DNA from 4 places in the Streptococcus oriscaviae genome. Region 4 is predicted to be linked to each of the others. Evidence: predicted binding sites of a transcription regulator. Region 4 holds the regulator's gene; each other region holds the start of a gene.
The links. The regulator Rex, encoded in region 4, represses fermentation and respiration genes when NADH is low (regulators of the CRP and FNR family bind a similar motif). The targets are predictions, from matches to a motif close to TTGTGAANTANTTCACAA.
Positions count from the first base shown of each region.

Region 1: a site for Rex is predicted at 2,300-2,317, ahead of INT76_RS05595 (class II fructose-bisphosphate aldolase). Genes of this name have one in related genera too.
Region 2: a site for Rex is predicted at 1,955-1,972, ahead of adhE (bifunctional acetaldehyde-CoA/alcohol dehydrogenase). Genes of this name have one in related genera too.
Region 3: a site for Rex is predicted at 1,413-1,430, ahead of pflB (formate C-acetyltransferase). Genes of this name have one in related genera too.

Region 1 covers NZ_CP073084.1:1,102,351-1,108,215, forward strand. The annotation lists gene INT76_RS05585 (hypothetical protein) at 1-388, opposite strand, end outside; gene rlmB (23S rRNA (guanosine(2251)-2'-O)-methyltransferase RlmB) at 398-1,126, opposite strand; gene INT76_RS05595 (class II fructose-bisphosphate aldolase) at 1,324-2,205, opposite strand; tRNA gene INT76_RS05600 (tRNA-Leu) at 2,372-2,457, opposite strand; gene INT76_RS05605 (PTS sugar transporter subunit IIC) at 2,583-3,935, opposite strand; gene INT76_RS05610 (DUF3284 domain-containing protein) at 3,936-4,376, opposite strand; gene INT76_RS05615 (PTS lactose/cellobiose transporter subunit IIA) at 4,376-4,708, opposite strand; gene INT76_RS05620 (PTS sugar transporter subunit IIB) at 4,710-5,021, opposite strand; gene INT76_RS05625 (BglG family transcription antiterminator) at 5,023-5,865, opposite strand, start outside.
Region 2 covers NZ_CP073084.1:1,815,921-1,821,785, forward strand. The annotation lists gene rpmF (50S ribosomal protein L32) at 1-61, opposite strand, end outside; gene hisS (histidine--tRNA ligase) at 362-1,666, shown strand; gene adhE (bifunctional acetaldehyde-CoA/alcohol dehydrogenase) at 2,067-4,715, shown strand; gene INT76_RS09220 (PH domain-containing protein) at 4,876-5,241, shown strand; gene thrC (threonine synthase) at 5,358-5,865, shown strand, end outside.
Region 3 covers NZ_CP073084.1:1,694,922-1,700,786, reverse strand. The annotation lists gene INT76_RS08625 (Rrf2 family transcriptional regulator) at 1-156, opposite strand, end outside; gene dinB (DNA polymerase IV) at 199-1,272, opposite strand; gene pflB (formate C-acetyltransferase) at 1,554-3,896, shown strand; partial or broken gene INT76_RS08610 (peptide deformylase) at 3,984-4,393, opposite strand; gene INT76_RS08605 (nucleotidyltransferase) at 4,440-5,531, opposite strand; gene INT76_RS08600 (class I SAM-dependent DNA methyltransferase) at 5,528-5,865, opposite strand, start outside.
Region 4 covers NZ_CP073084.1:430,014-435,878, reverse strand. The annotation lists gene gyrA (DNA gyrase subunit A) at 1-1,387, shown strand, start outside; gene INT76_RS02095 (class A sortase) at 1,390-2,136, shown strand; gene radC (RadC family protein) at 2,198-2,878, shown strand; gene INT76_RS02085 (redox-sensing transcriptional repressor Rex) at 2,875-3,513, opposite strand; gene INT76_RS02080 (DUF4649 family protein) at 3,609-3,839, opposite strand; gene INT76_RS02075 (DUF1831 domain-containing protein) at 3,842-4,189, opposite strand; gene INT76_RS02070 (cysteine desulfurase family protein) at 4,190-5,311, opposite strand; gene INT76_RS02065 (ribose-phosphate diphosphokinase) at 5,323-5,865, opposite strand, start outside.

The DNA of each region.
Region 1 (5,865 bases), 670 kb from region 4:
CTTGTTGATTGAGGACGAAATGACTAACCTCTTCACAAAAAACGCCCATACACTCGAATTTACCGACTGGAAAATTGAGAACATTTTTCCCAATGATTGTCGAAAAATTTAAAATATGAATGAAATCCTCTTTCGTGTTGTCAATCGTTTCAACTTCGAGCAAAAAACGATTTGTGCCCTCCATCTCAATTGCCTCACCACAATAGTCACCACAAACTAACCAATACTGTTCCAGTAAATCCTCTAAAGGATACTGCTCTGCTTGTTCTGCCAATTCACAACAGAAAGAGAAGCAATTCTTCGTTTTTGAGTAATAGATATCAAACAGAATAAAGTCATAGTCATCTGTCTTGTATTTTGTGAGAGGATACACGTCCAAAATCTTCATGCCTTGCTCCTATATTTTCTTTCGGAAGACCTCGTACATGAGAATGGCCGCTGCCACGCTGGCGTTTAGGCTCTGCACATGCCCCTTCATAGGGATGGTAATCATTTCGTCAACTTGCTTTTTGATATTTGGAGAAATTCCCTTGCCTTCGTTGCCGATAATAAGGGCTAGCTTGCCTGCTGTATTCCACTTGTGACTTGGGGTTCCATTCATGTCTGTTCCAAAAATCCAGAAGCCCGCCTCCTTGAGTTTATCAAGGGTCTGACTGAGATTGGTCACACGGGCAATCGGAACATGGGCGACCGCACCCGTTGAGGTCTTGGCCACAACTGGGGTCACACCGACCGCTCGGTGCTTGGGAATAATAATGCCCGCCACCTGAGTGGCATCTGCGGTTCGCAAAATCGAGCCAAAGTTGTGCGGATCTGTCAGACTATCTAGGATGAGGATTAAAGGATTGTCTTCTGCTTGCGCTTTTTCCAAAATAGCCGCCAAGTCCGCATAGGCAAATTCGGATACCCGCAGGACAAAGCCTTGATGGACAGCTCCATCCGTCATTTCTGACAAACTCTTTTTAGGAGTCCAAGAAATTGACACCTTCTTTTCTGCAGCCAGTGCCTTGATTTTTTCTACATTTTTGCCGCGTAAATCATCCTGAATGTAGAGTTTGTTGCCGGTATTGGCCTCCAAGCCTTCCACAACAGCATGAACGCCGTATACAATATCGTTTTTTTCCATGGTTTTATTATATCACACCTAGCTAGCCAGTCCAAGGTGAGAGGGTTAAGAAGTGCGCTGTCTAAAAATGGTAGATCCGCTCTTCGATTTTACCGATTCGCAATCATAAAGCCTTCGCAGAAAAGTGCTAGTTTTACTTGGCTAACAGAATATCAAAAAGGCTTGCCCTTTCGGACAAACCCTTTCACTTTTTTCAATTAGGCTTTACCAGCTGAACCGAATACGTCGATACGCTCTTCAACAGAGGCTTGGATAGCTTTTACGCCGTCAGCCAAGAATTTGCGTGGGTCGAAGAGTTTCTTCTTGTCGTATTCTGCTTCGTTTGCTTCATAAGCTGCTGCAAATTTACGAGTAGCGTTCGCAAATGCGATTTGGCACTCAGTGTTTACGTTTACTTTTGCAACACCCAATTTGATAGCTGCTTGGATTTGCTCATCAGGAATACCTGAACCACCGTGCAATACGATTGGGAATCCTGGTACAGCTTCAGTCAATTTCTTCAAGTGGTCAAGGTCAAGACCTTCCCAGTTTGCTGGGTATGGACCGTGGATGTTACCGATACCTGCTGCCAAGAAGTCGATACCAGTTGCAACCATTGCTACTGCATCTTCGATTGGAGCCAATTCACCGCTACCAACGATACCGTCTTCTTCACCACCGATAGTACCAACTTCAGCCTCAACTGAGATTCCTTTAGCATGTGCCAATTCAACCACTTCTTTAGCTTTTGCAAGGTTTTCTTCTACTGGAAGGTGTGAACCGTCAAACATGATAGAAGTGTAACCTACTTCGATACACTCAAGAGAGTCTTCGTAGTGACCATGGTCAAGGTGAATCGCAACAGGAACAGTGATGTTCATTGATTCGATCAAGTTAGCAATCAAGTTACGAGCAACTTTGTAGCCACCCATGTATTTTGCTGCACCCATAGAGGTTTGGATAAGAACTGGAGCTTTCTTAGCTTCTGCGGCACGCAGGATAGCTTGAGTCCACTCAAGGTTGTTTGTGTTGAATCCACCAACTGCATAACCGTTGTCACGGGCTGCTTGGACAAATTTTTCTGCTGAAACTAATGGCATTTCGATAGCCTCCTAATATTTTTTAAGGGTTAGACCCCATACGGCTTTATTTTACCATTTTTCTTTGGAAAATGCTAGCTCAAACTGCAGGCTTTTGAGAAAGTTTTCACATGAATTTTCATAAGGGCTACAAAATAAAAAAAGACCAGCCGAAGCTAGCCTGCGATGCGGAGAGTGGGACTTGAACCCACACGGCCTAAAGCGGCCACAGGATCCTTAGTCCTGCGCGTCTGCCAATTCCGCCATCCCCGCTTAACACAAGATTTAGTATATCATGCGGATGCTGCCCTTGTCAAGACTTTTTTACCCTTTTTCGAACCTTTTTGCTTTTTTGGAAAAAGAAAAGGCCCGAAAGAGGCTTCGGGCCCGTATCATCTTTAGTCTTGAGGAGCTTGAACCTTGTTGGCCGCGATAACGAACGGTGCCCAGATACAGAAGGCTACAAAGACGTTAAAGAGGGAAACAAGACCAGCCATGACATTTCCTCCGGTTGCCAAGAAGGCGTAAAGACCTGGAGGGGTAATCCACGGAATGGATACATAAACCGGCGGGATGAGCCCTGCAGCGGTCGCGGCATAGGCGATGCCCACACAGACAGGCGGTACAATCAACCATGGTACGACAAAGAGTGGGTTTAGAACCATTGGGATACCAAAGGTAATGGGTTCATTGATGTTGAAGATACCCATCGGAGCAGACAGTTTGGCAACTGCACGGTATTCCTGTCTTTTAGAGAAGAGGAAGATGGCGATAATCAGGGCGATGGTGACACCGGAGCCTCCCATCTGGCCGTAAGCATCAAAGGAACCACGGGTCCAGAGGTATGGCAGTTGACTGACATCCTTGGTCGCTTCATAGGCAGCTGTATTTTCCAAGAGGGCTGGCAGGTAAATCCCGTCCATGACTGGCCCCAATACGTTGTGTCCATGTAGGCCGAAGAACCAGAAGAGCTGGACTAGGAAGGAAAGGAGAACCACGCTGAACCAGCCCTGAGACAAGCCCATCAGAGGCTGTTGGATGTAGGTGGAAATCAAATCGTTCAAGGCTTGGCCTGTCAGAAGGGTTGATAGATAACCAACTAGGGCAGATACATAGATGGCTGCAATCCCCGGAATCATGGACGCAAAAGCCTTGTTGACCGCAGGTGGTACGCTATCAGGCATCTTGATGATGACATTTTTCTTCATAAAGAAAATATAAACTTCGGCTGACAAGAGACCAATCAGCATGGCTGCAAAGAGGCCAGTTGCCCCCGCATAGGCAACAGAAATAACGCCCCACTGGGAAGTTTCTAGGTTGCTGCCAGATACCATCAGGCCAAGATTAGTCAACTTGGTCAAAACTGACTTGTCCAAACCAGTCAGATCAGTCACAATGGTCAGGGTTTGTGGAATGGTGGAGATGAAGGCTGCAAATGAAACCAAGCCCCCTGCAATCGGGTTGAGTTTTTCAGCTTGGGCCCGGTTGTAGCCGAGGGCAAAGACGAAGGCTAGGGCCATGATGGCAATGGTACCAAAGTAAACATAGCCGTTGAGCTCAATCAGAGGCTTCATAGCTTCCGCAAAGCCAGTCCAGCCCATATTGGTCGGAATATCCCGCACCAATACGTTTAACAAGACAGCGATAGCCCCTGCCATGGTCAGCGGGAACATGGCAATAAAGGCATCCCGTATAGCAATTAGGTGCTTTTGTGACCCTAACTTACCTGCAATTTTCAAAAATGTATCCATTTAGGAAACCTCCTTTTTTTCTGCAAATTCTGCAAGTTTTTCGATTTGTAATGTCATCCTTTTTTCCAGACCCTTTCTCATGAGGGGCAGGAGCAAACGATAGTTCCACTGTTGAAACTTTCCTTCCGGTAGGTAGTCCTCTGTGTAGGTGACCTCCGTCCTGCCATCTTCAAGGGGCAGAAGTTGGTAGGTAATCCACTGTACACCTCGGTTGGATTGAACAGCGACGGTGTACTGTTTGTCGGGGATAAGCTCTCCTACTGTGATCCTAACGGACTGCTCCCCCTGCTTCCCAAAATGTTTCAGGTAGGTCAACCCTTCCTTGATAGCCTCCAGTTGAATGGTCTGGCCTGTGGCGGATTGGTAATCCTTTTGAAAAAGGTCCAAGAGGGTTTGGTAGATGGCTGGGGCCGTTCCTCTAACACTTAGTCGAGCTTCCATTAACTCCCTCCTACTTCTTCTAATTTCCGATAGACATCCACCATTTCTTTGGCCATATCTAAAAAGGTAATGGCGTTCATGAGGTGGTCCTGTCCATGCACCATGAGCAGGCTGAGAGCAACCTTATCGCCCTTGGCTTCTTGGGTGAGTAGGTCTGTTTGTCCGTGATGGGCCAGGCTCAAGGATTGTTGGGCCAGCTGAAGTTTTTCTTCAGCCAGATCAAACTGGAAGGCCTTAGCAGCTCGGATAGCCTCCACAGCATGGCTCTTGGCATCCCCGCCATACATAATCAGCTTCATGACAGCTTCTAGCAATTCTTGTTCCTTATCCATATCAATCACCTAGAAGGGACATGGCTGCTGCAAATACCTTTTCCCCATTCATGGTCCCGTAATCCATCATATTGATATCTGATACCTTGGTAGCTGGTTCAAACTTGGACTTGTATTCGTCCAGCATAAAGCGGACTTGAGGACCAATCAGCAGGACATCGATGGTTTGGCTAGCAAATTCCTGATCCACTTCGGAAACAGGGACAGCAAAAATCTTGGCTTCAACCCCCTGACTAGCTGCTGCCTTTTCCATCTTGGTAACCAGCATACTGGTTGACATCCCTGCATTGCAAACTAACATAATTGTTTTCATTTTATACCTCCTTTGTGCAAATGAGTTGTGTAAGTGTGTCTAGAGTCGGCTCCAAGAGGAGACGCTCGCGAAAGGTTATACTGTCTAATAATCGGGCCAGGTGCTGGGTCAGTAGCTTCATGTGCTTGTTTTCCCAGAGAGAGGGAGATAGGAGAATCACCACTGAAACATCCTGTCCATCTTCATTCCAGACCAAGGGTCTAGAACAAATAGCCACGACGATTTCTTCTTGCATGGACAAAGACTTGGCTGGATGAGGAAAGGCGATTCCTTCTGCAAAGATGAGGCTGCCCAGCTCCTCTCGTGTGAGAATCTGCTGGTAAAAGTCCTCGACAAAACCTTCTTTGCTACTGTCCGTCAGTCGGCCAATCATCTCTTTCAGTAAGTCTTCCTTGGACATGGCTTCCTCTTGATAGAAAAAGCGGTCTTCTGAAAAACAGTGCTGACAGGCTTCTTCCAATTCTGACAGGGGATGAACCTGGCCTTGACCCGATGAATGCCCTGTGGCTAAGTAAGCTTCTATTTTTTGAATGTCTGCCTGAGGCAGCAAAACACTGATGGAAATAACCGGTTTTGGAAAAACGTGACCAGTCAGATCAATAGCAGAAAGGATCAGATCAACCTGGCTCAAATCTTGACGGAAGAGTTCATGAAAACTGACACAGGCCAGAATGTCCAAGCGCTGCCCAAAATGGCTCATGAGGCGATGCTGCAAGACCTGGGCACTGCCGACACCTGTACCGCAGACCAGTAAAACCCGCAAGCTTTCCTTGCTCTTCTGCCGTTCTAAGGCCGCCAAGATATGGAGGGTGATATAGGCCCATTCTGGATTGGATACCTGATA
Region 2 (5,865 bases), 810 kb from region 4:
TGTAGTGAGTGCGACGTTTGTTTTTCTTCGCTTTTGAGGTGCGACGTGCAGGTACTGCCATTTTCTTTATTTTCCTTTCAAGTGTATGTTTTGGCTTTCGCCAACTGTAACAGTATATCAAAACTTTTTTGTAAAGTAAAGTTACTTGACACGATTTTTTTCATTTTTTTGAGAAATAGCAGAGCATTTATGGTAAAATAAGGAGATTACAAGTGGTCTGGACGAGTGTTTGTTTCAGACTTATATTTCAGAAAGGAATATGCACAGACAAAACCTTGTGTAAAAAAACAAACCATACGGAAGATCGAGATGGATACGATTTGTTTTTACCTTGCATTCGACATCTGTTGCATTTTAAACGATGAAACTTCAAAAACCAAAAGGAACTCAGGACATTCTTCCGCAGGAGTCTGCCAAGTGGCAGTACGTGGAAGGTTTTGCGCGCAAGCTTTTTGCCCAATACAACTATGCGGAAATTCGCACGCCCATTTTTGAGCACTATGAGGTCATCAGCCGCTCCGTTGGGGATACAACAGACATCGTGACAAAGGAGATGTACGATTTCTACGATAAGGGCGACCGCCACATCACCCTTCGTCCAGAAGGAACAGCACCAGTTGTCCGCTCTTATGTGGAAAACAAGCTCTTTGCCCCAGAAGTGCAAAAACCCTCTAAATTCTACTATATGGGCCCTATGTTTCGCTACGAGCGTCCGCAAGCAGGTCGTCTGCGCCAGTTCCATCAGATAGGGGTGGAATGTTTCGGCTCCAGCAATCCAGCGACCGATGTGGAAACCATTGCAATGGCCTACCAGCTATTTGAGGAGCTGGGGATCCAGCAAGTTACCCTCCACCTCAACAGCCTGGGCAATCCAGAGAGCCGCGCAGCTTATCGCCAAGCTCTGATTGATTACCTCACTCCGCTCAAGGACCAGTTATCTAAGGACAGTCAGCGCCGCTTGGAGGAAAATCCTCTTCGTGTCCTAGACTCTAAGGAAAAAGAAGACAAGCAGGCGGTGGAGAATGCTCCCTCTATTTTGGATTATCTGGATGAGGAAAGCACCGCTCACTTTGAAGCGGTCAAGTCCATGTTGGATAATCTGGGGATTTCCTATGTCATTGACAGCAATATGGTGCGCGGTTTGGACTATTACAACCACACCATTTTTGAGTTTATTACCCAAGTAGCAGATACCGAGCTGACGATTTGTGCGGGTGGTCGCTACGATGGTTTGGTAGAGTATTTTGGCGGGCCTGCCACGGCTGGTTTTGGCTTTGGGCTAGGGATTGAACGCCTTATTCTGGTTCTTGACAAGCAAGGAATCAGCCTTCCACTAGACACCCAGTTGGATGTTTACATTGCAGTCTTGGGTCAGGAGGCCAATAGCGGAGCGCTGGAGCTGGTTCAAGCTTTACGCAGACAAGGATTTAAAGCCGAACGTGATTATCTGGATCGCAAGCTCAAGGCCCAATTTAAATCAGCAGATGTTTTCGGCGCAAAATGTATCATTACGTTGGGGAGCAGCGAAATCGAGACAGGTCAGGTGCTCGTTAAAAACAACCAGACCCGGACACAGCTGGAAACAAGCTTGGCCCAAGTAAAGAGCGATTTCCAAACAATTATGGATCAATTAGCTGAGTCTAAGATAAAAAAACTTCTCCTCTAAAGAAAAACAGAGATTCACGTTTTGTGTGAGTCTCTGTTTTAGTTTTGAGCCCCTTCTGAGGTGCTGCATCAGGATAATCTGCCTTATAACTCCTGATTACCTGTTCAAGACCTATCTCTGTTTTTCGGATGAGTAGCAGGAGTTTCCTGCTGCTCTTTTTTCGGATAAAAGAGGGAGAATTTCCTTGTGAAAGAAAAAAAGTTCGGAAAAAAAGTTCACAAAGAAAGCAAGGGAAAGCTATGTTTTAGCCGGATTTGCAGAGTAAGTTCACAAAATAGGAAAAATAATTTGTGAAATATTTAACAAACACTTTACAAGAACGAAAAAATAGTGTAGAATGTTTTTGTGAAAAAGTTAACAAAGTTTGTTGACTAGAAATTAAACTATTGGAGGAAACCAAATGGCTGAGAAAAAAGTATCACCAGAAGAAAAGTTGCTAGAGGCTCGCGCACATGTTGATGAGCTTGTTCAAAAAGGGTTAGTTGCCTTGGAGGAGTTCCGCCTGCTTGACCAAGAACAAGTGGACTACATTGTAGCTAAAGCATCTGTGGCAGCTCTTGATCAACATGGTGTTTTGGCTCAACATGCTCATGAAGAAACTGGCCGTGGTGTCTTTGAAGACAAGGCGACAAAAAACCTCTTTGCTTGTGAGCACGTTGTTAACAATATGCGTGGTGTTAAAACAGTTGGCGTTATCGAAGATGATGAAGTGACTGGTTTGACCTTGATTGCTGAGCCAGTTGGTGTTATCTGTGGGGTTACTCCAACAACCAACCCAACTTCAACTGCAATCTTTAAATCATTGATTGCTTTGAAGACTCGTAACCCAATCGTCTTTGCCTTCCACCCATCTGCACAAGAATCATCTGCTCACGCAGCGCGCGTTGTGTATGAAGCAGCGGTAGCGGCAGGTGCGCCTGAAAACTGTATCCAGTGGATTACAAAACCATCAATGGAAGCAACTTCTGAATTGATGAAACACGACGGTATTGCAACGATTCTTGCGACCGGTGGTAACGCTATGGTGCGTGCAGCATACTCATGCGGTAAACCAGCTCTTGGTGTAGGTGCCGGTAACGTACCAGCCTATGTTGAAAAATCTGCAAACATCCGTCAAGCAGCTCACGACATCGTAATGTCTAAGTCATTTGACAATGGTATGGTCTGTGCATCTGAGCAGGCAGTTATCGTGGACAAAGACATCTATGATGAATTTGTGAATGAATTCAAATCTTACCACACTTACTTCGTCAACAAAAAAGAAAAAGCGCTTCTGGAAGAGTTCTGCTTCGGCGTGAAAGCAAACAGCAAGAACTGTGCAGAAGGTAAATTGAACGCTGATATCGTTGGTAAACCTGCAGCTTGGATTGCTGAGCAAGCTGGTTTCAAAGTACCAGAAGGCACTAACATTTTGGCGGCAGAAGTAGCTGAAATCGGTGAAAAGGAGCCTCTTACTCGTGAAAAATTGTCACCAGTTATCGCTGTCTTGAAAGTTGAAGGCCGTGAAGAAGGTCTGGAAGCAGCTCGTCAAATGGTTGAATTCCACGGGCTTGGTCACTCTGCAGCTATCCACACAGAAGATGCAGACTTGGCGAAAGAATTTGGAACACGCGTGAAAGCTATCCGTGTTATCTGGAACTCTCCATCTACCTTCGGTGGTATCGGTGACGTTTATAACGCCTTCCTTCCATCTCTTACTCTCGGATGTGGTTCTTATGGACGTAACTCAGTAAGTGACAACGTAAGTGCCCTTAACTTGCTCAACATCAAGAAAGTAGGAAGACGGAGAAACAATATGCAGTGGTTTAAAGTTCCAGCGAAAATTTACTTTGAACGTGACTCAATCCAATATCTCCAAAAAATGGCAGATGTTGAGAAAGTCATGATCGTAGCCGATGAAATGGTTGTGAAGCTCGGCTTTGTTCAACGCGTTATCGAACAGCTTCAATTGCGCTCAAACAAGGTGATGTATACAGTCTTCTCAGACATCGAACCAGATCCAGACATCACAACTGTTGAGCGTGGTGCAGAAGCGATGAAAGCCTTCAAACCAGACACAATCGTTGCTATCGGTGGTGGTTCTGTAATGGATGCTGCGAAAATCATGTGGTTCTTCTATGAGCAACCAGAAGTGGACTTCCGTGACTTGGTTCAAAAATTCATGGACATCCGTAAACGTGCCTTCAAGTTCCCAGAATTGGGTGAAAAGGCTAAGTACGTTGGTATTCCAACAACATCTGGTACCGGTTCAGAAGTAACACCATTTGCCGTTATCTCAGACAAGAAGAACAACCGCAAGTACCCACTTGCAGACTACTCATTGACTCCAACCATCGCGATTGTGGATCCAGCCTTCGTTATGAGTGTGCCAGACTTCGTAGCAGCAGATACTGGTATGGACGTATTGACCCACGCGACAGAAGCCTATGTGTCAACAGTTGCCAATGACTACACAGACGGTTTGGCTCTTCAAGCAATCAAGTTGGTATTTGAAAACCTTGAAAAATCTGTTAAAGAAGCAGACTGGACTTCTCGTGAGAAGATGCACAACGCTTCAACAATGGCAGGTATGGCCTTTGCCAACGCCTTCCTAGGTATTTCTCACTCTATGGCTCACAAACTTGGTGGACGTTTCCACACAGTTCACGGTCGTACCAACGCTATCTTGCTTCCATACGTTATCCGTTACAACGGTACTCGTCCAGCTAAGACCGCTACATGGCCTAAGTACAACTACTACCGTGCGGATGAGAAGTACCAAGACATCGCAAAAATGCTTGGACTTCCAGCTTCAACTCCAGAAGAAGGTGTAGCATCTTACGCTAAAGCTGTTTATGAGTTGGGTGAGCGCGTCGGCATCAAGATGAACTTGAAAGACCAAGGCGTTGATGAGAAAGAACTCAAGAAATACTCTCGTGAGTTGGCTCTTCTTGCCTACGAAGATCAATGTACACCTGCTAACCCACGCTTGGCAATGGTTGACCATATGCAAGAAATCATCGAAGATGCTTACTATGGTTACAAAAAGCGTCCAGGTCGTATCAAATAATCACCTCTAATAATCTAATTTCTCGTCAGTCTTCGATAGACTGATGGCCAAGACTCCCTGCTTGAGTAGGGAGTTTTTGTATGGGCGCTTGCTTTTTTGAAGGAGCAAAATACAGACAAGCCTATGATATAATAAGTCTAGATTATTGAAGGAGGCCGTTATGGCAGAAATAAGCACGCTTGCTTGGACCTTTATCAAAGAATGCCCAACTCCGACGGATGTTTCCCACCTTTTGTTAAAAGGTGAGGAAGTGAAAGCGGCATATGAAACGATTCGTGATAAGGCCCTATTTACCAACAAACGTTTGATTGTCCGTGATGCCCAAGGACTGACAGGAAAGAAGATTGAAACCTACTCTCTCCCTTACAGCTCCATTTTGATGTGGTCAACAGAAAATGCGGGCAATTTCTTGGACTTTAGTTCTGAAGTGCAACTCTGGACCAAGATAGGCAAAATAAAAATCCATCTGAAAAAGGATATTGACCTTCTTGAGCTGGATTGTCTCTTTGCAGAAGTGATTTTGTAAGGCAAAAAAGTGTAAAATAAGGAGAAACCGGACTTTTGTCTGGTTTTTTGTAATATATTGCCAATTTTCTGTCAAATTGTGGTAAAATGGATAAAATATGATTTTTGGGGAAGAACATGACACTAGTTTATCAATCAACACGCGATGCACACAATCGAGTTTCTGCTAGTCAGGCTATCTTAGAAGGCTTGGCAGCTGATGGTGGTTTGTTTACGCCTGTCAGCTATCCGCAGGTGGAGCTGGATTTCAACAAACTCAAGGACGCTTCTTATCAGGAAGTGGCGAAATTGATTTTATCTGCATTTTTAGATGATTTTACCTCTGAGGAGTTGGATTACTGTATTGAGAACGCTTATGACAGTAAGTTCGATACACCGGCTATTGCTCCTGTGGTCAAACTTAAGGGGCGGTATAACTTAGAACTTTTCCGCGGCTCGACGATTGCCTTTAAGGACATGGCCTTGTCTATCCTGCCTTACTTTATGACCACTGCCGCGAAAAAACATGGTCTGAAGAACAAGATTGTTATTTTGACGGCTACTTCTGGTGATACAGGCAAGGCTGCGATGGCTGGTTTTGCGGATGTTCCAGGAACAGAGATTATCGTCTTTTATCCGCGTGACG
Region 3 (5,865 bases), 930 kb from region 4:
TGCCTGCTTGAGTTGGCCTAAAATATTGCGGACAACAACAGGATTGACACCTACACTGCCGGCAATAGCCTGACTGGTCAGTTTTTCAGTCTGACCCTCTAGAGCCAACAGCGTCAAAATATGACTGGCAATGGTAAAACGACTTGAAATCTGCATAATAACTCCTTTGCTTCAGTGTATCACAGACGCGGACGCAACTCAACTATCTGCCTCAAAATTGGTCACCGTCACGCCCAACAACCGAATCCCTTTAGCAGGCTGTGCCACCTGATCAAAGATTTCCAGAACCTCTCGTTCGATAGCTTCTTCTTGAAAGATAGCCTCTTCTAGACTGTGCCGTTTGGTCAGAGTAGTAAAATCACCGTAGCGAATTTTCAGCACAATCGTTCTGCCCTTCTTGCCATGCCTGGTTAGACTGAGCGCCACTCGTTTGACCAGATTGGTCAGCTCCTTTTTGGCGTCTTCTTCTCTGTAAAGCAGTTTGCGATAGGTTCGCTCCTTGCCAATGGACTTTCTAATCCGATTGACCTTCACAGGTGAGTTGGAAATCCCTCTTGCCTTGCGATAGAGGTCGTATCCAAAGCGACCGAACCGGTCTATCAAGGTCATCTCAGGAATCTGGAGCAAGTCTTTTCCTGTAAAAACTCCCATTTCGTGAAGTCTTTCCACCGTCTTTTTCCCTACCCCATGGAACCGCTCGATAGGCAGATTGGACAGAACCTCTTGTGCTTGCTCAGGTAAAATCAGCGTTAGCCCGCGAGGTTTTTCCATGTCAGATGCCAGCTTAGCCAAAAATTTATTGTAAGACACTCCCGCAGAAGCTGTCAAACGAAGTTCCTTCCAAATATCATATTGTATCAACTTGGCCACCTTGACAGCAGATGACAGCCCCAGCTTGTTTTCCGTCACATCCAGATAAGCCTCATCGATGGACATGGGCTCCACCAAATCGGTATAGCGGTGAAAAATTTCCCGCACCTGCATGCCGACCTTCTGGTACTTCTCATAATTGCCAGAAATGAAAATCCCCTGTGGACAACGTTCATAGGCTTCTTTAGAGGACATGGCAGAGCGGACACCAAAGGCCCTGGCTTCATAATTACAGGTTGAGACCACTCCGCGTCCTCCTGTTAACCGTGGGTCACTTCCGATAATAACAGGCTTCCCGCGAAGACTGGGATTGTCCCGCACTTCAATGGCCGCAAAAAAGGCATCCATGTCAATATGGATAATCTTGCGTGATGTATCATTGATCAGCGGAAAAATTAACATGCCTTCTCCTTCTCTTATTTTGAAAAAAATGAGTCAACCTTTACATGACCAAGCTCTGCTAGCTTTCTATTCTATTATACAACAGGAAAATCATTTCTTCTACTCGCTCGTTCTCGTTGCTTGAGTTTTTGTGTGAAAATTTGTGAAAGAATTATCAAGATACTTTCATTCTTTTTCATTTATTTTCAAGTACCTACGCCTTGTAGAAAGAGTTTTCAAATGGTATAATATTACCAAATAGTGTGAATAAGCCACACTAAATGTAAAAAAGGAGTACCCTCATGTCAACAAAAGTAAAAACAAAAAATGTTACTGAAGACATTTTCGCCCAAGCCTGGGAAGGCTTTGCAGGTACTGACTGGCAAGAAAAAGCCAGCGTAACCCGCTTCGTACAAGCTAACTACACTCCATATGATGGTGATGAGAGCTTCCTTGCTGGCCCTACTGAGCGTTCTCTTCGTATCAAGAAAATCATCGAAGAAACCAAAGCAGGCTACGAAGACACTCGTTTCCCAATGGACGTAGATCGTGCGACTTCTATCGCTGACATCCCAGCTGGTTTCATCGACAAAGAAAACGAATTGATCTTCGGTATCCAAAACGATGAGCTCTTCAAATTGAACTTCATGCCTCGCGGTGGTATCCGTATGGCTGAAACGACTCTGATCGAAAACGGCTATACTCCAGACCCACTCCTTCATGAAATTTACACCAAGCACGCAACAACTGTAAACGACGGTATCTTCCGCGCTTACACTTCTGACATCCGTCGTGCTCGCCACTCTCACCACGTTTCTGGTCTTCCAGATGCTTATTCACGTGGCCGTATCATCGGTATGTACGCTCGTCTTGCTCTTTACGGTGCAGACTACCTGATGGAAGAAAAGGTTGCAGACTGGAACGCGATCACTGAAATCGACGAAGAATCAATCCGTCTTCGCGAAGAAATCAACCTTCAGTACCAAGCTCTTCAACAAGTTGTTCGCTTGGGTGACCATTACGGGGTTGACGTTCGCCGTCCTGCATTGAACACCAAAGAAGCTATCCAATGGACAAACATCGCCTTCATGGCTGTCTGCCGTGTTATCAACGGTGCTGCAACATCTCTTGGTCGTGTGCCAATCGTGTTGGACATCTACGCAGAACGTGACTTGGCTCGCGGTACTTTCACCGAATCAGAAATCCAAGAATTCGTTGACGACTTCGTATTGAAACTTCGTACAGTGAAATTCGCTCGTACAAAAGCCTTCGACGAAATCTACTCAGGTGACCCAACCTTCTTGACAACATCTATGGCTGGTATGGGTAACGATGGCCGTCACCGTGTTACCAAGATGGACTACCGTTTCTTGAACACCCTTGACAACATCGGTAACTCTCCAGAACCAAACTTGACCGTTCTTTGGTCTGACAAGCTTCCATATGCTTTCCGTCGCTACTGTATGGCAATGAGCCACAAGCACTCTTCTATCCAGTACGAAGGTGTAACAACTATGGCTAAAGACGGTTATGGAGAAATGAGCTGTATCTCTTGCTGTGTATCTCCACTTGACCCAGAAAGCGAAGATCAACGCCATAACATCCAGTACTTCGGTGCGCGTGTAAACGTTCTGAAAGCTCTCCTTTCAAGCTGGAACAACGGTTACGATGATGTTCATAAAGATTACAAAGTATTTGGCGGAGTTGAGCCAAACACTTCTGAAATCTTTGACTACGACCAAGTTGTTAAGAACTTTGAAATCGCCCTTGACTGGTTGACAGACACTTATGTGGATGCCATGAACATCATCCACTACATGACAGATAAGTACAACTACGAAGCAGTGCAAATGGCCTTCTTGCCAACTCACCTTCGTGCAAACATGGGCTTCGGTATCTGTGGATTTGCCAACACTGTTGACTCCCTGTCAGCTATCAAGTACGCTCAAGTTAAACCAATCCGTGACGAAGATGGCTTCATCTACGACTACGAAGTAACTGGCGACTTCCCACGCTACGGTGAGGATGACGACCGTGTAGATGACATCGCGAAATGGCTCATGGAAGCATTCTTCACTCGCTTGAACAAACACAAGCTCTACAAGAATGCAGAAGCAACTGTGTCTATCTTGACCATCACTTCAAACGTTGCTTACTCTAAACAAACAGCTAACTCACCAGTTCACCGCGGAGTATTCCTCAATGAAGATGGTTCTGTGAACACTTCTCAAGTAGAATTCTTCCCACCAGGTGCTAACCCAACGTCTAAATCTCGTGGTGGTTGGTTGCAAAACTTGAACACTCTTTCAAAACTCAACTTCAAACACGCTAACGACGGTATCTCCTTGACTACTCAAGTTTCACCAAAAGCTCTTGGTAAAACATTTGACGAGCAGGTAACCAACTTGGTAACTATCCTTGACGGTTACTTCGAGCAAGGTGGTCAGCACGTTAACTTGAACGTTATGGACTTGAACGATGTGTATGACAAGATTATGGCAGGTGAAGATGTTATCGTTCGTATCTCTGGATACTGCGTAAACACCAAGTACCTCACTAAAGAGCAAAAGACTGAATTGACTCAACGCGTCTTCCACGAAGTTCTTTCAATGGATGACCACGCTGCTGAAATTTCAGGCCAATAATCACTGAAAAGACTTGGATATTTCCAAGTCTTTTTGGCTTCCATAAAAAAGCAGAACGATATATCCAAATCGCTCTGCTTTTTTCTATTAAATAATCTTTCCCTCCAGATGATCCAGCTCATGCTGAACAATCTGAGCCTGGAAGTCTGTCAGCTTTAAGCGTTGCTTTTTCCAAGAAGCGTCCAAAAATTCTACTTCAATCTCCTGATAACGAGTGGTTGGGCGGCTACCTTCTAACGACAGGCAGCCTTCCTCAGTCTGATAGGGCTTAGCCCTGCTGATGAGGACGGGATTATACATCACTAGATTGGCGAAGCCCATATTAACGATAATAATCCGCTTTTTGACGCCAATCATGTTTGCTGCCATGCCCACGCAAGCATGGGCATTGGCTACTAGAGTGTCCTGTAAATCCTGACCGACCTGCAGGTCTGCCTGTGTCGCAGGCTCGGACCGCTGCTGGAGGAAAAAATGTCTTTCATAATCGGTTGAATCATGGAAAACTCCTTTTAATCTTCATGGTTAGGTTGAAAAATATTGCTCTTATCTCTCCACCCTCACCGGCACGCGCCCGTAAGTCTGCTCTGCCACTTCCTTAACAGCCAACTGATAGACTGTATCTGCCTGCTGGGTCAGGCTGTCCCAAGGTTCCTTGCCAATCCGCGTCACCAAGTCCACCCGCTCCTTGATTTCTTTGAGATAGGCTTGCCCTCGTGACGTGAAGCCCAGCACATGAACGGCCGCTGGCAAGGGATTTTCCGCTGCATTGACCAAAATGTAGGTCAAAATCCGCCGCACCCGTGCCTTGGTATAACGCTTGGTCGCAACTGCCTCTACCAAGTCTTCCACGGTCGCTACGCTCCCAATAGCTACGCGGATACGATTGGCGATTTCTTCGTTGACTTGAAAGACCTGGGTCAAATCTTGGTGGGTCGCAATCTGGTAGCGGAGCAGGGGAAAATAATCTTCCCAACTGACCTTGGCCACCTCTTCAAACAAACTAGCAGACGGTAAAAAAGCTCGCACCAAGTCCAGCTCTTTTGCCCCCTTTCGGATAGCCGTAGCCGAGGCATAGGTGGTTTCAACCTCTTCCGAATGAAAACCAGACCCCTGCCGCTGAACAGGACAGAGCTGAATCCCCGTCCCTGTCACCGCTTTGGCATAGGCCAGAGCCAGAATATGATTAGGTGTCGCACCTGTAAAACTCAGACCTGCAAATTCCTGCCACATGGCTTGGGTTTTCTGTGGATAAGACAGATGGTCAGGCAAGTTTTTCACAAAGGTTTCCATCTCTGCAGACTGTTCCGCATAGACGGCCGCAATTTTCTGGTAGTCCAGCATTTCTTCCGTACCGAAAACCAAGCGTTCTACACCCAACTTGTGCAAGATGTCTACGGCCCCTTTGGCGAAATGATCTGCAGACTGAACCGACACCAAAAAAGGCATTTCGACTACCAAATCCGCTCCATGCTCCAGAGCCATCTGAGCCCGTGTCCACTTGTCTACAATCGCAGGTTCCCCCCGTTGGACGAAATTACCAGACATGACCACGATTTTTAGACCCTCAGCCTGTTCCAAGAGGTATTTGTGGCCTGTGTGGAAGGGATTGTATTCTGCTATAATACCGGAAATCATGCCTTTACCGCCTTGAAAAACCAACGCTGGCTGGTTTCAGTTGGGGCTTGGTCCTCAAAGTCCGCAAAGACTTCCACAGAGGTAAAACCAGCTTGTTTTAATAAATTCATATAGGTTTCAATCGGATAAGTCCGTTCTTCATGAACTTCGTCCCGACGGATAAACCGCTCTTCTTCATTCTCCTCATCCTTGACAAAGAAGGTCAATTCATGAACGATAGAATGTGCACGCTCCCCCTCATAGGTATCCCAGACAAAGGCAAAATCTTCATAATTTTCATGATAGCTGTACCCTGCGAAGACTTCCGCCATCTGATAGATGGAGTGGACATCAA
Region 4 (5,865 bases):
AGTTGTAACCCGTCGTACTCAGTTTGATAAGGAAAAAGCAGAAGCGCGTGCCCATATTTTGGAAGGCTTGCTGATTGCTTTGGATCATATTGATGAGGTGATTCGCATCATCCGTAATTCTGAAACGGATGCCATCGCCCAAGCTGAGTTGATGGAAAAATTTGCCCTTTCTGAACGTCAAAGTCAGGCTATTCTTGACATGCGCTTGCGCCGTCTGACAGGCTTGGAGCGCGATAAAATTCAGTCTGAATATGACGAGTTGGTGGCTTTAATTGCTGACCTAGCAGATATTTTGGCCAAGCCAGAGCGTGTGGTGCAGATTATCAAAGAAGAACTGGAAGATGTGAAGCGCAAGTATGCAGATCCTCGTCGAACAGAACTTATGGTTGGAGAGGTCTTGTCACTAGAAGATGAAGACCTGATCGAAGAAGCCGATGTTCTCATCACCCTATCCAACCAAGGCTATATCAAGCGATTGGCTCAGGATGAATTTCAAGCCCAAAAACGTGGAGGGCGCGGCGTCCAAGGTACAGGAGTTAAGGATGACGACTTTGTGCGTGAGCTAGTTTCTACTAGTACCCACGATCGCCTGCTGTTCTTTACAAACAAAGGCCGAGTGTACCGTTTGAAAGGATATGAGATTCCAGAATATGGCCGTACCGCCAAGGGATTGCCAATTGTTAACCTTCTCAAACTAGAAGAAAATGAATCCATCCAGACCATTATCAATATCAGCAAGGACCAAGAAGATGGACATTACCTCTTCTTTGCTACCCGACAAGGTGTCGTTAAACGCACCAAGGTGGCAGAATTTGACAATATCCGCCAAAACGGTCTAAAGGCTCTCAACCTCAAAGACGATGATGAGCTAATCAATGTCTTTTTAACAGATGGACAGGCTGATATTATCATGGGAACCAAGTTTGGTTATTCTGTTCGCTTCATGGAAACAGATGTACGTAACATGGGCCGTACCGCGACAGGTGTTCGTGGTGTCAATTTGCGTGAAGGTGACTGTCTGATAGGAGCGACCATGGTTGCAGATGGTCAGGAAGTTCTAGTCTTAACGGAAAAAGGTTTCGGTAAGCGTACCCCTGCTAGTGAATACCCAACTAAGGGTCGTGGCGGTAAGGGTATTAAGACTCTGAAAGTAGCAGATAAGAATGGGTACCTTGCAGGCCTGACAACAGTTTCAGGTGATGAGGACATCATGGTTATCACGGATAACGGTGTCATCATCCGAACAAGTGTAGCCAACATTTCGCAGACGGGCCGTGCAACCATGGGTGTGAAAGTCATGCGTCTAAACGACAGTTCTCGCATTGTTACCTTTGCCTTGGTTGACCCTGCAGAAGCTTCAGATACCGAAGAGGAGGCTGACGAATGACCATGGCAAGAGAAAGAAAGAGAAAGAAGAAAAGGAGTGGGTGGTGGAGGAACCTCCTAGCCCTCCTTCTGGTTCTGATTGCTCTAGCCCTCATTTTTAATACCTCAATCCGAAATTTCATCATCGCCTTAAACACAGATCGCTACCAAATCGACCAGGTGTCTGAAGGTGATATTGAAAAAAATAAGGCGGCAGAGGTGACGTTTGATTTTGATCAGGTAGAATCCATCTCTACGGAGGCCGTTTTAAAGGCCCAGTGGGATGCCCAGCAATTGCCGGTTATCGGAGGCATTGCTATTCCTGAGCTGGGAATCAACTTGCCGATATTTAAAGGTTTGTCTAACGTTGCCCTCATGTATGGGGCAGGAACCATGAAAGAAGGACAGGAGATGGGCAAACTCAATTACTCCCTTGCCAGTCACCATATTTTTGGAGTGGCAGGAGCGAGTGAAGTTCTTTTTTCACCCCTAGACAATGCCCAGCAGGGGATGAAGATTTACATCACCGATAAACAACAGGTTTACACCTATGTTATCAACAGCGTGGAAACAGTATCGCCTGAAAGTGTTGAAGTGATCGATGACCGAGAAGGAATCACAGAAATTACCTTGGTAACCTGTACGGATTACGATGCAACTGGACGGCGGATTGTAAAAGGGCAGCTAGAATCAAGCATTGCTTACAAGGATGCACCAAAGGAAATTTTGGAGCACTTCTCTAAGAAATACAATCAATATAATTATGGATAAGGGAGCAAATCAATGCTCTCTTTTTCATCTTTTTCCGAATAAATAGGTGAGGAGGAATACTATGTATCAGATTGAATTTAAGGAAGAATCCTTGTTACCGAGAGAGCGTTTGATGGAAGTGGGAGCTGAAAAGTTGAGCAATCAAGAGTTGCTAGCTATTTTTATCCGAACAGGAACCAAAAAAGAATCGGTTTCGCATGTGTCTAACAATCTTCTGGCTAGATTGGAGAACTTGGCTGCATTACGAGAATTATCTATTGAAGAATTGCAGCAATTGACAGGGATTGGGAAAGTAAAGGCCATTGAAATCAAAGCGATGATTGAGCTTGGAAAACGCATCAATCAGTCCGAGCTACGTCTGAAGGGGCAAGTATTGGGCAGTGAGAAATTAGGGCGAAAAATGATGCAGGAACTTGGTGATAAAAAACAAGAGCATCTAGTAGCTCTCTACCTCAATACTCAGAATCAAATTATCAGTCAGAAGACAATCTTTATTGGCAGTGTGAATCGTAGCATAGCTGAACCTAGGGAAATCCTTCATTATGCAGTCAAATGTATGGCAACATCCCTTATCATTGTTCACAATCATCCATCTGGTTCGGTCGATCCCAGTCGCAATGATGTAATTTTTACTGAAACATTAAAAAAGTCCTGCGAAACGCTAGGACTGGTTTTACTAGATCATTTAATTGTCGGAAGCTCAGGCTATTACAGTTTCCGTGAGGAGAGCGAGCTTTACTAGCCCTTGCGCATAAAGTAGAGAAGAGTCTGTAATTCACTTGTCAAGTCAACATATTGCACCACCACATCTTTTGGTAGAGATAGGTTGACTGGTGAGAAGCTCAAGATACCTTTGATTCCAGCTTTTACTAAAAGATCAGCAACTTCTTGAGCCTTGTTACTTGGGACAGTCAAAATGGCTGTTTGAGCCTTGGCTTCAGCATTTTTTTCTTGAATATCAGAAATACCGTATATTGGAATATTCTCATCAATGGTCCCAACCGCAGGATGGTCATCTGCTTCAAAAGCCATAACGATCCTCATTTTATTACGTTCATGAAAGCGATAGTGGAGCAGGGCACGTCCCATATTACCAACACCAATCAACATAACATTGGTAATAGAGTTGTCGTTTAAAATTTCAGCAAAAAAATCCATCAGTTTCTTGACGTCATAGCCAAAGCCGCGACGGCCTAATTCACCAAAATAAGAAAAGTCGCGTCGAACTGTTGCGGCGTCAATGCCAATTGCTTCGGCAATTTCTTTGGAACTGGCTTTTTCGATATTCCCTGCATGAAATCGTTTGAAAATACGGTAGTAAAGGGAGAGGCGTTTGGCAGTTGCTCTAGGGATGGTTGTATTTTTTTCTTTTTTCACAATCTTTTCTCCTTCTGGAATGTCTATGTCTATTCTAGTGGAAGTTTGTGAAAAATGCAACGGTTAGGTTTTAGAATATTAAAAAAACAAGATTTTTATCTTGTTTTTTTAAGTCTTCTCTCTTGATTGATAGTCTGTAAAAAGGAGTAGAGTTCACCGATTGAACCGGTGTAACCAAGGTCTTTTTCATCTTCTGTCAGTGAGAGAACCTTCAAGTAGTCAGGCAGGGTAATACAAGAAGAGAAGGCGAGAAGGATTGCATCCAAATCTTCAAATTCTTGTGATTTTGTCTGCTTGTAGGCATCTTGATATGTGAGTCGTAACATTCTTATTTGCCCACTTTTGTGAAAATTTCGCGGTCAACTAGGCTATCCATCAAGAAATAGAATTTTTCTTGAATAACCTTGTTGCTGTCTGGTTTAAAGATGTCAACCAAGCGAAGTCCAGATTTGTCTGTAATGTTGATTTTAAAACCAGTCAAATCTGAATTGATGATGATTTTCAGCAGGAAACCTTGGTTAGAGTTGGGAACTTCTTCCAACATGCGTGTCAGTTGGTAGTTGCCTACCTTGGTTTGTTCAAAGGTATTGTCGCGCAAGGTATATTTTTTGATAGCTGGGTTGATTTGGTAAGTGTAGTCACAATTTTTGAGGGTGACAGAGTGTTCAAATGCCATTTAATGGGTTCCTCCAATTATTTCTTTTAGGGTTGCGATTAGTTTGTCCAATTCATGAGTGGTTGTAGTTTCTGAGAAGCTAATGCGGATGGCTTCTTTCAGGCGTGAAGATTCTTTGCCATAGATGGCTTCTAAGACGTGGCTGGTTTGGACAACACCAGCTGTGCAGGCTGAACCACTGGAAACAGCGATACCTGCTAGATCCAGACGCATGAGCACTTGCTCGTTGAGTTGGTTTTTAAATCCGACATTTAAAATGTGTGGTAGACAGGGGCCGGATTCATTGAGATAGAAAGGAAGTCCGTCAAGTCCCTTCACCAGATAGGTTTTTAACTCTTTGATGGTCTGAAACTGTTCTTTTTGTCTGGTAGTTTGTTCCTTGAGCGCCGTTGCCATAGCAGCGATAGCAGCGATATTTTCAGTGCCTGCCCGGTGCTGATTTTCTTGCTTCCCACCATGAATGAGAGAGTCAAATTTGGCAATGCGGCTATAAAGAAAGCCAATCCCCTTAGGTCCGTGGAATTTGTGGGCAGATGCAGAAAGCAAATCAATCCCTTCTTGCTCTGGGAAAAGCGGAAGTTTTCCGATGGCTTGTACCGCATCAACATGAAATACAGCCTGATGATCAGCAAGGATGTGTCCGATTTCTTTGATAGGGAGAAGCAACCCCGTTTCGTTGTTGGCATACATGATGCTGACCAAGATGGTGTCTGGCCGTAGAGCTTCTTGGATCTGAGAGGGATGGATAGTCCCTTCAAAAGGTTCGAGATAGGTCACTTCAAATCCTAGCCGTTCTTCCAAATAGCGCATGCTATGGAGAACCGCATGATGTTCAATAGCAGTGGTAATCAAGTGTTTACCCTTGTCTTGATGAGCGAGGGCATAACCGATAATCGCTAGGTTATCTGCTTCAGAGCCACCGGATGTAAAAATAAGCTGTTCAGGTCGCACATCAAGCGTTTGAGCGATTGTTTGTCTGGACTCACGCAAGATTTGGTTAGCCTTACGGCCTAGGCCGTGGATACTTGAGGGGTTGCCGTAGTATTCTTTGGAAACGGCCATAAGGGTATTTAAAGCTTGGTCTGATAGAGCGGTTGTAGCGGCATTATCTAAATAGATCAATAACCTGCCTCCTATTTTTCTTTGTTTGGATTGTTAAAAGCAAAGAGCGGGCTGACAGGACGGCGCTCGTGGATGCGGATAATCGCATCTGCAATCAATTTACTTGCTGATAAGAAGGCAATATTCTTAGGATGGGGGTTTTTGCTGGCAACGGAATCCGTCACAAGAATTTCCTTGATAGGAGCAGCATCTAGCAGTTCGGTAGCATTTCCAGCAAAGAGACCATGGCTAGCTACGGCGTAGATTTCTGTTGCCCTGCCTTCTTTAACAATACGCGCCGCTTCAGAGAAGGTTCGGCCTGTATTGAGCATGTCGTCAATCAAGATAGCCGTCTTCCCGGTAACATCACCAATAATGTAGCCCTCAGAGCGATCGGAGTCATCCTGAGCGTAGTCAATAATAGCAAGTGGGGAGTCTAGCAGTTCCGCTAAGGCACGCGCCCGTTTAATACCAGAGTTTTTTGGGCTGACAATGACAACATCTTCTCCGCTCAAGCCTTTTTCCATATAATATCGAGCAAAAAGTGGCACAGTGAAGAGATTATCGACTGGAAT